2 regions of the Micromonospora sp. NPDC049257 genome follow, and region 2 is predicted to be linked to the other one. Evidence: riboswitches for the same ligand, from Rfam matches in the RefSeq annotation. Region 2 holds a riboswitch; the other holds the start of a gene.
What was found. A riboswitch is a leader RNA that binds a small molecule or an ion and turns the genes downstream of it on or off. The one in region 2 is predicted to bind S-adenosylmethionine.
Positions count from the first base shown of each region.

Region 1: another riboswitch for S-adenosylmethionine. It lies ahead of thrC (threonine synthase); the one in region 2 lies ahead of AB0K25_RS08420 (ABC transporter substrate-binding protein).

Region 1 covers NZ_JBFAQU010000005.1:120,115-124,320, reverse strand. Annotated here, with positions in the region: gene AB0K25_RS10710 (DoxX family protein) at 4-453, shown strand; gene AB0K25_RS10705 (hypothetical protein) at 509-1,237, opposite strand; SAM riboswitch class I at 1,529-1,664, shown strand; gene thrC (threonine synthase) at 1,674-2,960, shown strand; gene AB0K25_RS10695 (GNAT family N-acetyltransferase) at 3,209-4,206, shown strand, end outside.
Region 2 covers NZ_JBFAQU010000004.1:10,177-14,382, reverse strand. Annotated here, with positions in the region: gene AB0K25_RS08430 (amino acid ABC transporter ATP-binding protein) at 1-724, opposite strand, end outside; gene AB0K25_RS08425 (amino acid ABC transporter permease) at 721-1,518, opposite strand; gene AB0K25_RS08420 (ABC transporter substrate-binding protein) at 1,561-2,490, opposite strand; SAM riboswitch class IV at 2,768-2,879, opposite strand; gene AB0K25_RS08415 (helix-turn-helix domain-containing protein) at 2,947-3,363, opposite strand; gene AB0K25_RS08410 (SDR family oxidoreductase) at 3,483-4,206, shown strand, end outside.

The DNA.
Region 1 (4,206 bases), on a different contig from region 2:
CCCATGAACGTGTCTCGGCTCGGCGGGCCGACCCTCTCGCTGTACCGCATCGTCATCGGCCTGCTGTTCATGCTGCACGGCCTGTCCTCGGTCTTCGGGTTGTTCGGCGGCAACCCCGTGACCGGCAAGGCTGTCCCGGTCGGTGCCTGGCCCGGCTGGTGGGCCGCACTGATCCAGCTCGTCTGCGGTGCGCTGGTGCTGGCCGGGCTCTTCACCCGGCCCGCCGCGCTCCTCGCGTCCGGCTCGATGGCATACGCCTATTTCGTGGTGCACCAGCCGGAAGGGCTGCTGCCGCTGCGCAACGGAGGCGAGCTGTCGGCGCTCTTCTGCTGGTCGTTCCTGCTGATCGCGGTGCTCGGCCCGGGCTCCTGGGCGCTGGACACGCTGCTCGCCCGCCGCAGCGCCGACGCCCCGTCGGCACCGGTGGCGGAGCGAAGCTCGGTGCCTGCCTGACGCACTGACCGGCGTCGCCGGAGCCGCAACGAGGCGGCTCCGGCGACGCGTGCGGTCAGGGGTTGTACGGCGCGTCGGTGTGACTCACCTCGGCGAGGGTGCTGCCGGAGAGCTTGTAGACCGACGTCCGCTTGATGTCCAGCTCGGCCATGCCCCGGCTGGGGCTGCGGGTCAGCCAGACCACGGTGGCCTTGCGCCCGGCCACGCTGATCGAGACGACCGGGGTCCGGTCGCCGAGGTCGGTCAGCGCGCGGAACACCGGCAGGCCACCGCTGTTGCGCCACGCCGCGAGCGTGTAGAAGGTGCCGCTGCCTCCGGTCTTGATCGCCACCGCGCCCACCGCGTCCTCCGCGCCGTCGCCGTCGAGGTCACCGATGCCGCAGGGCTTCTGGAGCGTCACGGTGGCCCCGTCCTCGCCCGACCACTGCCCCCCGGCCAGCGGCAGGTAGTCCGGGTAGCCGTTGTAGGGCGTCTTGCTGCTGCCGAGCCGGGCCTCCGCCAGATGGGCACAGGTCAACGGTGCCTTGACCGGCGCGGCGGCGGTGGTGGTCGGGGCGGCGGCCGGCGGGGTGGTGGGGGCGGCCTTCTTCACCTCCGGCGACGGAGCCTCGCTGGTGGGAGTCGCCTCGGGGGAGACCTGACTCAGCACCGAGGCGGTGGAGGGCCCGGTGGACGGGCCGACGGTGGACGCTGCCTCGTCCGTCCCGCCCTGCTCACCCCCGCAGGCGGCGGTCAGTAGGCAGACCATGGTGAGGGTCGCAAGGCTCGACGGGATCCGTCGCATGGGCGGGGGGTCCTCTCTCGACGTCAGGTCTCCCGCACCGTACTGATCGATGGCAATGTCGGTCATCGGCTCGTCGGCCGGCCCCCCACCGGCCTGTCGGAGCGCGGTCAGGGGCCGACCGGAGGGCCGGTGCGCGGATCCGCACAAGGGCGTACTGAGCTGGAAACTTGCCCGAAACATCAATGGCTTCCGGTGCGGCCGGCGCACGCCCCGCCGGCAGGTGGTTCACACCGTGGGAAGCCGACTGGGCGATGGCGGCGAAGCTGCCTAGACTCGACGGCACAACTGCATACCTCATCCAGAGGGGCTGAGGGATACGGCCCGACGACGCCCCGGCAACCACCCCGCGCGCTCATCGCTGAGCGTCCCGCGGGGCAGGTGCCAATTCCGTCCCCGCCGCAGGGTGCGATGCGGGGAAAGATGAGAGGAATCCGCCATGACGTCGACGCTCGCCGCCCCCGGTATCGACACCACCGCCAGCCCGGCCCGCGCCCTGGTCTGCCGCGCCTGCTCCGCCCGCTACCCGCTCGCCGCGCAGCACGCCTGTTACGAGTGTTTCGGCCCGCTGGAGGTCGACTACGACGCCGCCGCACTGGCCGCCGTCACCCGGGAGCAGATCGAGGCCGGCCCGCAGAACATCTGGCGGTACGCCGCCCTCCTGCCCGCCGGCCAGGACCCGGCCACCCGGGTCACCCTCGACCCGGGGCTCACCCCGCTGGTGGCGGCCCCGAACCTCGCCGCCGAACTGGGCATCAGCGCGCCGCTGTGGGTCAAGGACGACAGCGCCAACCCGACCCACTCGTTCAAGGACCGGGTCGTCTCGGTGGCGCTGACCGCCGCGAAGGCGCTCGGCTTCACCCGGTTCGCCTGCGCCTCGACCGGCAACCTGGCCAACTCGGTGGCCGCCCACGCGGCCCGCGCCGGAGCGCCCTCGGTGGTCTTCATCCCGGGTGACCTGGAGCAGGGCAAGGTGATCACCACCGCCGTCTACGGCGGCGACCTGGTCGCCATCGACGGCTCGTACGACGACGTGAACCGGCTCTGCGGGGAGCTGGTGGAGACCGACGAGTTCGAGGACACCGCGTTCGTCAACGTCAACGTCCGGCCCTACTACGCCGAGGGCTCCAAGACCCTCGGGTACGAGGTGGCCGAGCAGCTCGGCTGGCGTATCCCGGCCCAGGTGGTCGTCCCGATGGCCTCGGGCGAGCTGCTCACCAAGATCGACAAGGCGTTCTCCGAGCTGGTCGAGATCGGGCTGGTCGAGGCGCCCGCCGGGGGTTGGAAGGTGTTCGGCGCCCAGTCGGCCGGCTGCAACCCGATCGCCGCCGCCCTGCACGCGGACACCGACACCATCACCCCGGTCCGGCCGACCGGCATCGCCAAGTCGCTCAACATCGGCGACCCGGCCGCCGGCCTGTACGCCCTGGAGGCGGTGCGGCGGACCGGCGGCTGGATGGAGTACGTCGACGACGAGGAGATCCGCGCCGGCATCCGGTTGCTGGCCCGCACCACCGGGGTCTTCGCCGAGACGGCCGGCGGGGTGACCGTTGCGGTGCTGCGCAAGCTCGTCGAGTCCGGCCGGCTCGACCCGACCGCCGAGACGGTCGTTTTCAACACCGGCGAGGGCCTGAAGACCATCGACGCCGTCGCCGGCCAGGTCGGCCCCACCCACCGGATCAAGCCGTCCCTGCGGGCCGCCCGCGACGCCGGCCTCCTCTCCTGATCCCCCGGGGAGTGGATCTCCGAGTGACCGGAATTTCGCGGTGAGTGGCGAAAACCCGCCGGGAAGGACTTGACGGCAGGAACCGGGCGGCGCAAGATGCTCCGTGCGGGAGGGCTTTCGCCGGAGACTTTTCAAGTTCTTGCGACCCAACGCCGGAGGCGTTGTGCGAACGTCCCTCCCGACCAACGTGCAAGGGGGCCAGCGGAAATCCGCTGGCCCCCTTCGTCGTCGACAGGAAGACTCCCGGCGTGACCGTGGACATCGCAGCAATCGATCCGACCGACCAGCCGGCCCTCGATGCGGCCTACCGGATCGCGGCCACGGTCGAAGCGACGGAGTCACCCGACCTGCCGCCGCTGTGCCGTCGCCGGTTCGAGGCGCCGCTGCGGCACCCGATGCCCGGCATCGACACCCGCTGGTCGGTGGCGCGACTGGACGGCGTGGTCGCCGGCTGGGTCCGGCTCAACCTCCACCTCCTGGACAACACCGACAACGCCAGCGTCGAGCTGGTGGTGGACCCGGCGCACCGGCGGGCGGGAGTGGGGCGGGCGTTGTTCACGCACGCCCGCGAGCAGCTGCGGGCGGCCGGCGGCAAGCGGATGGTCGGCTCCGCCGTGGCCGCGCTGCCCGGCGAGCCGGGTGGACAACTGCCCGGGGCGGCCTTCGCGGCGGCGCTCGGCGCGAAGGCGGCGCTGGTCGACGTCCGCCGTCGACTCGACGTCACCGCGCTCGACCGGGACCGGCTGGCGGCGCTGCGGGCCGGGGCGCGCTCGGCCGTCGCCGGCTACCGCACGGTCCGCTGGCACGGGCACCCGCCGACGGAGCACCTCGCCGACCTCGCCTACCTGGAGGGCCGGATGATGACCGACGCACCCCTGGGTGACCTGGAGTGGGAACCCGAGCGGATGGACGCCGAGCGCATCCAGGGCATGGAGCGGGCGCTGGACGCGCGGGGCGTCCGCCGCTACAGCGTCGCCGCCGTGCACGAGGCGTCCGGCCGGCTGGTCGCGTGGACCGTGCTCAGCCTGGCCGCGAACACCACCCGGCACGCCTGGCAGCAGCTCACCATCGTCGACCCGGCCCACCGGGGGCACCGGCTCGGGCTGCTCTGCAAGGCCGAGAACCTCGAACACACCCTGACGTACGAGCCGGAGCTGAGCGTGGTCGACACCTACAACGCGGCGGCGAACACCCACATGATCGCGATCAACGAGCTGCTCGGGTTCCGGCCGGTGGCCGGGTCCAC
Region 2 (4,206 bases):
GCAGCCGGGGGTGCTGCGGCGTCTCGAAGACCGCCTCCGGTGCGCCGGCCTCCAGCACCACCCCGTGGTCCATGAACGCGACGGTGTCGGCGACCGAGCGGGCGAAGCCCATCTCGTGGGTGACCACCACCATCGTCATGCCCCCGGCGGACAGCTCGGCCATCACCCCGAGCACCCCCTTGACCAGCTCCGGGTCGAGCGCCGAGGTGGCCTCGTCGAAGAGCATCACCTCAGGTTGCAGGGCCAGCGCCCGGGCGATGGCGACCCGCTGCTGCTGACCGCCGGAGAGGTGGGCGGGCCGGGAGTCGGCCTTGCCGGCGAGGCCGACCAGCGCCAACTGGGTCCGGGCCAGCGCGACCGCCTCGTCCTCGGGCAGCTTCTTGAGCCGGCGCAACGCCAGGGTGATGTTGCGCAGCACGGTCATGTGCGGAAACAGGTTGAACTGCTGGAAGACCATGCCGATCCGCTGCCGCAGGGCGTCCGGGTCGTCGCGCAGCACGCTGCACCCGTCGAGCAGGACGTCACCGGCGTCCGGCTCGATCAGCCGGTTGACGATGCGCAGCAGGGTGGACTTGCCGGAACCGGACGGCCCGATGACGCAGGCCGTCGCGCCCCGGGCGACGTCCAGGTCGACGCCGCGCAGCACCCGGTTGGCCCCGAAGGCCAGGTGTACGTCGCGGACGGCGAGGCTGACCGAGGTGGTGGTCGCGGTGCCGGCGGTCATCGGGGGTCCTCCCGGGGGGTACGCGGTTGCGGTAGGGCGGTCTCGCCGGCCAGGGCCAGCCCGCCGTCGTCGTCGGGGTCGACGGTGACCGTCCGGCCCCGGCGCAACCGGCGGTCGATGGCGTTGACGGCGTGCGTCAGCGGCACGGTCAGCAGCAGGTAGCACAGGCCGGCCAGCAGCAGCGCCGACTGGTTGCCGGTGTTGGCGGCGTAGTCCTGCCCGATCCGGAACAACTCCCGCTGGCTGGCCAGCAGGCCGAGGAAGTAGACCAGGCTGGAGTCCTTGATCAGCGCGATCAGCTGGTTGACCCAGGCCGGCAGCACCCGGCGTACCCCCTGCGGGACGATGACCAGGCGCATCGCCTCACCCCAGGAGAAGCCCAGCGCGCGGGCCCCCTCCAGCTGCGCCGCCTCCACGCTCTGGATGCCGGAGCGGAAGATCTCCCCGATGTACGCGGCGGCGATCAGCGACAGCGCCAGGATGCCCAGCGGGTAGGGGTTGGGACCCCACACCTGCATGCCGAGCGGGGCCAGGCCGACACCGATCAGCAGGATGGTGGCGGCGGCCGGCAGCCCCCGGAACACGTCGGTGTAGACCCGGGCCGGCCAGCGCAACCATCGGGTCCGGGAGATGCCCGCCACGGCCAGCGCCATGCCCAGCACCGAGCCGAGCAGGGCGGCGGAGACCGCCAGGATCAGCGTGTTGGGCAGCCCGACGGTCAACATCTCGGGCAGCGCCTCGCGCATGGAGTCCCAGTCGAAGAAGGTCTCCCACAGGGTGCTCAACGGATCCATCGTGTTTCTCCTACCGCCCCGCTCGCTGGTCTGGTCGTACCGTCAGGAGTTGGCCGACGCCGACGCCGACGCCGACGCCGACGCCGACGCCGACGGCGTCGCCGCGCCGGGGGCGGCGACGTCGCCGCTGCCGGGGGTGAAGCCGGCGGGGATCGGCCGGCCCGGGTAGTACTGCTGCTGGAGCCGGGTCCAGGTGCCGTCGGCGATGACCTCGTCGAGGCCCTTGTCCAGCGCCTTGCGCAGCGCGTCGTTGCCCTTGGCGAAGGCGTACGCGGTGGGGGTCGGGCTCAACTCCGTGGCCGCCACCGTGATCTTGCCGTTGCTGTCGGCGGCCGACTTCTCGCCGATCTCGGCGGGGGCGATCCAGGCGTCGGCGGTGCCGGCCTTGAGCTGGTTGATCGCCCCGTTGTAGTCGGGCACCCGCACCGGGTCGAGCTTGCGCGAGGTGGCGTAGTCGTCCTGCACGGTGCCCTGCACGACCACCACCCGCTTGCCGGCGAGCTGGTCGAAGCCGGTCAGCGGGGAGCCGGCGGGCACGTCGAGGCCGAAGTAGCCGAAGTCGTAGCCGTTGCCGAAGTCGACGGTCTTCTTCCGGGCCTCGGTGATGGTGATCGAGGAGCTGCCGATGTCGAACTTGCGGTTGTTGACCTGGGAGAGCAGCGCCGAGAAGTCGGTGCCGACGAACTCGACCTTCAGCCCCACCTTGCCGGCGGCCGCGACGAGCAGGTCGTTGTCGAAGCCGGTGAAGGTGCCGTCCTTGAGGTAGACGTTCGGTGGGGCGTCGGTCAGCGTGCCGGCGCGCAGCACCCCCGGCTGGAGCAGGCCGTACGGGTTGTCGGCGGGGTCGGCGGACTCGCCGCCGCAGGCGGTCAGCGCGGTGGCGGCGAGCAGGGCGGCGACGCCGAGCGCGGCGGCCCTGGTGAGGGCGGGCCGGGGCCGCCGGGTCGTGGGCAGGGCAGGAAGGAATCGCACGGGTGTCTCCAGAGTTGATCGGGCGACGGCGGGTGCGCGTCGCCGACGGGGTGCCCGCCGGGCACGCCGCTGAGGTGGTACGGGAAGAGAGGGTCGACTACCGGGGGCGACAGGAGTCGCTGTGGACCCGCATCAGGTCGACGTGTCGCCGTCTGACCAGCCGGACGCCGCTGGTCCGGACGCCGGCCCGGGACACGGGGGCGACGCCGTCGGTGGGCGGGGCGGGTGCGGGGGCGGACACGGGTTCTCCCGGGGTCGGAGTTGACCTGGGGAAACCAGGCCACGCTTGCACCGGCGGTCTACCGGTGCCTGGTCCTCACCCGGAGCACCCCACCGTGGCGGAGGGTTGCCGGCCAGCGAGCCGGGGCTTGACGCTGGCGCTCATGACCTGCCCGAAGGCTAGCAGCCGGGACCGGGCGATCGTCCACCCGTTATGACGGCCCTCACGTCCGCTCCTTACCGCCGGGCGGGACGGGTGAGACGGGTGGGTCGCGCGGTGCCGGTGGGCGCGCGGTGGGGCAGGTCGGCGTCGTAGCGGACCCGGGCCGCCTGCACCTCGGCGAGGTGGGTGGTGGCCCAGGTCTCCAGTCCGGAGACCAGGTCGAGCAGGCTGCGGCCCAGGTCGGTGAGGGCGTAGTCGACCCGGGGCGGGACGCTGGCGTGCACCGTCCGGGTGACCAGGCCGTCGCGCTCCAGCCCGCGCAGGGTCTGGGTGAGCATCTTCTGGCTGATCCCGTCGATGTGCTCGGCCAGCTCGCCGTAGCGCCGGTCGCCGTCGGCGAGGGTCAGCACGACCAGCACGCTCCACCGGTCGCCGATCCGGTCGATGACCTGCCGGCTGCCGCAGTCGCGCTGGAACGGGTCGGGTCGCATCCCTTTACTCTCCATCAGTGCGTCACAAACTTCAAGGTGCCTACTCTCCGATGGGAAGTATCGCCAAGCAGCTGGGTGTTTGCCAGTACGACTGAAGTAGCCACCCGAAGGAGAACGCCATGTCCATCGTCGTCACCGGAGCCACCGGCCACCTGGGTCGCCTGATCGTCGAATCCCTGCTGCGCCGGGGCGTACCCGCCGGGAAGATCGTGGCGCTGGGGCGGGACACCGGCCGGCTCACCGGCCTCGCCGACCGGGGGGTCGAGGTCCGGTCGGCCGACTACACCGACCCCGACTCGCTCCGCGCCGCCTTCGCCGACGCCGAGAAGCTGATGTTCGTCTCCGGCAGCGAGGTCGGCCAGCGGGTGCCGCAGCACCACAACGTCATCGACGCCGCCCGCGAGGCCGGTGTCGGCCTGGTCGTCTACACCAGCATCGCCCACGCCGACACCTCCGACCTGCTGCTGGCCGCCGAGCACCGGGCCACCGAGGAGGAACTGCGCGCCTCCGGCCTGCCGTACGTGCTGCTGCGCAACAGCTGGTACCTGGAGAACTACACCGGCCAACTCGACGGCTACCTGGCCCACGGGGTCGCCGGTTCCGCAGGTGACGGCCGGGTCAGCGCCGCCACCCGCGCCGACTACGCCGAGGCCGCCGCCGAGGTGCTCACCACCGAGGGACACGCAGGTCAGGTCTACGAGCTGGGCGGTGAGGCGTTCACCATGACCGAACTGGCAGCCGAGGTGTCCCGCCAGAGTGGACACGACGTCCGCTACACCGACCTGCCGGTGCCGGCGTACACCGACCTGCTCGTCTCCGCCGGGCTGCCCGAGCCGTACGCCG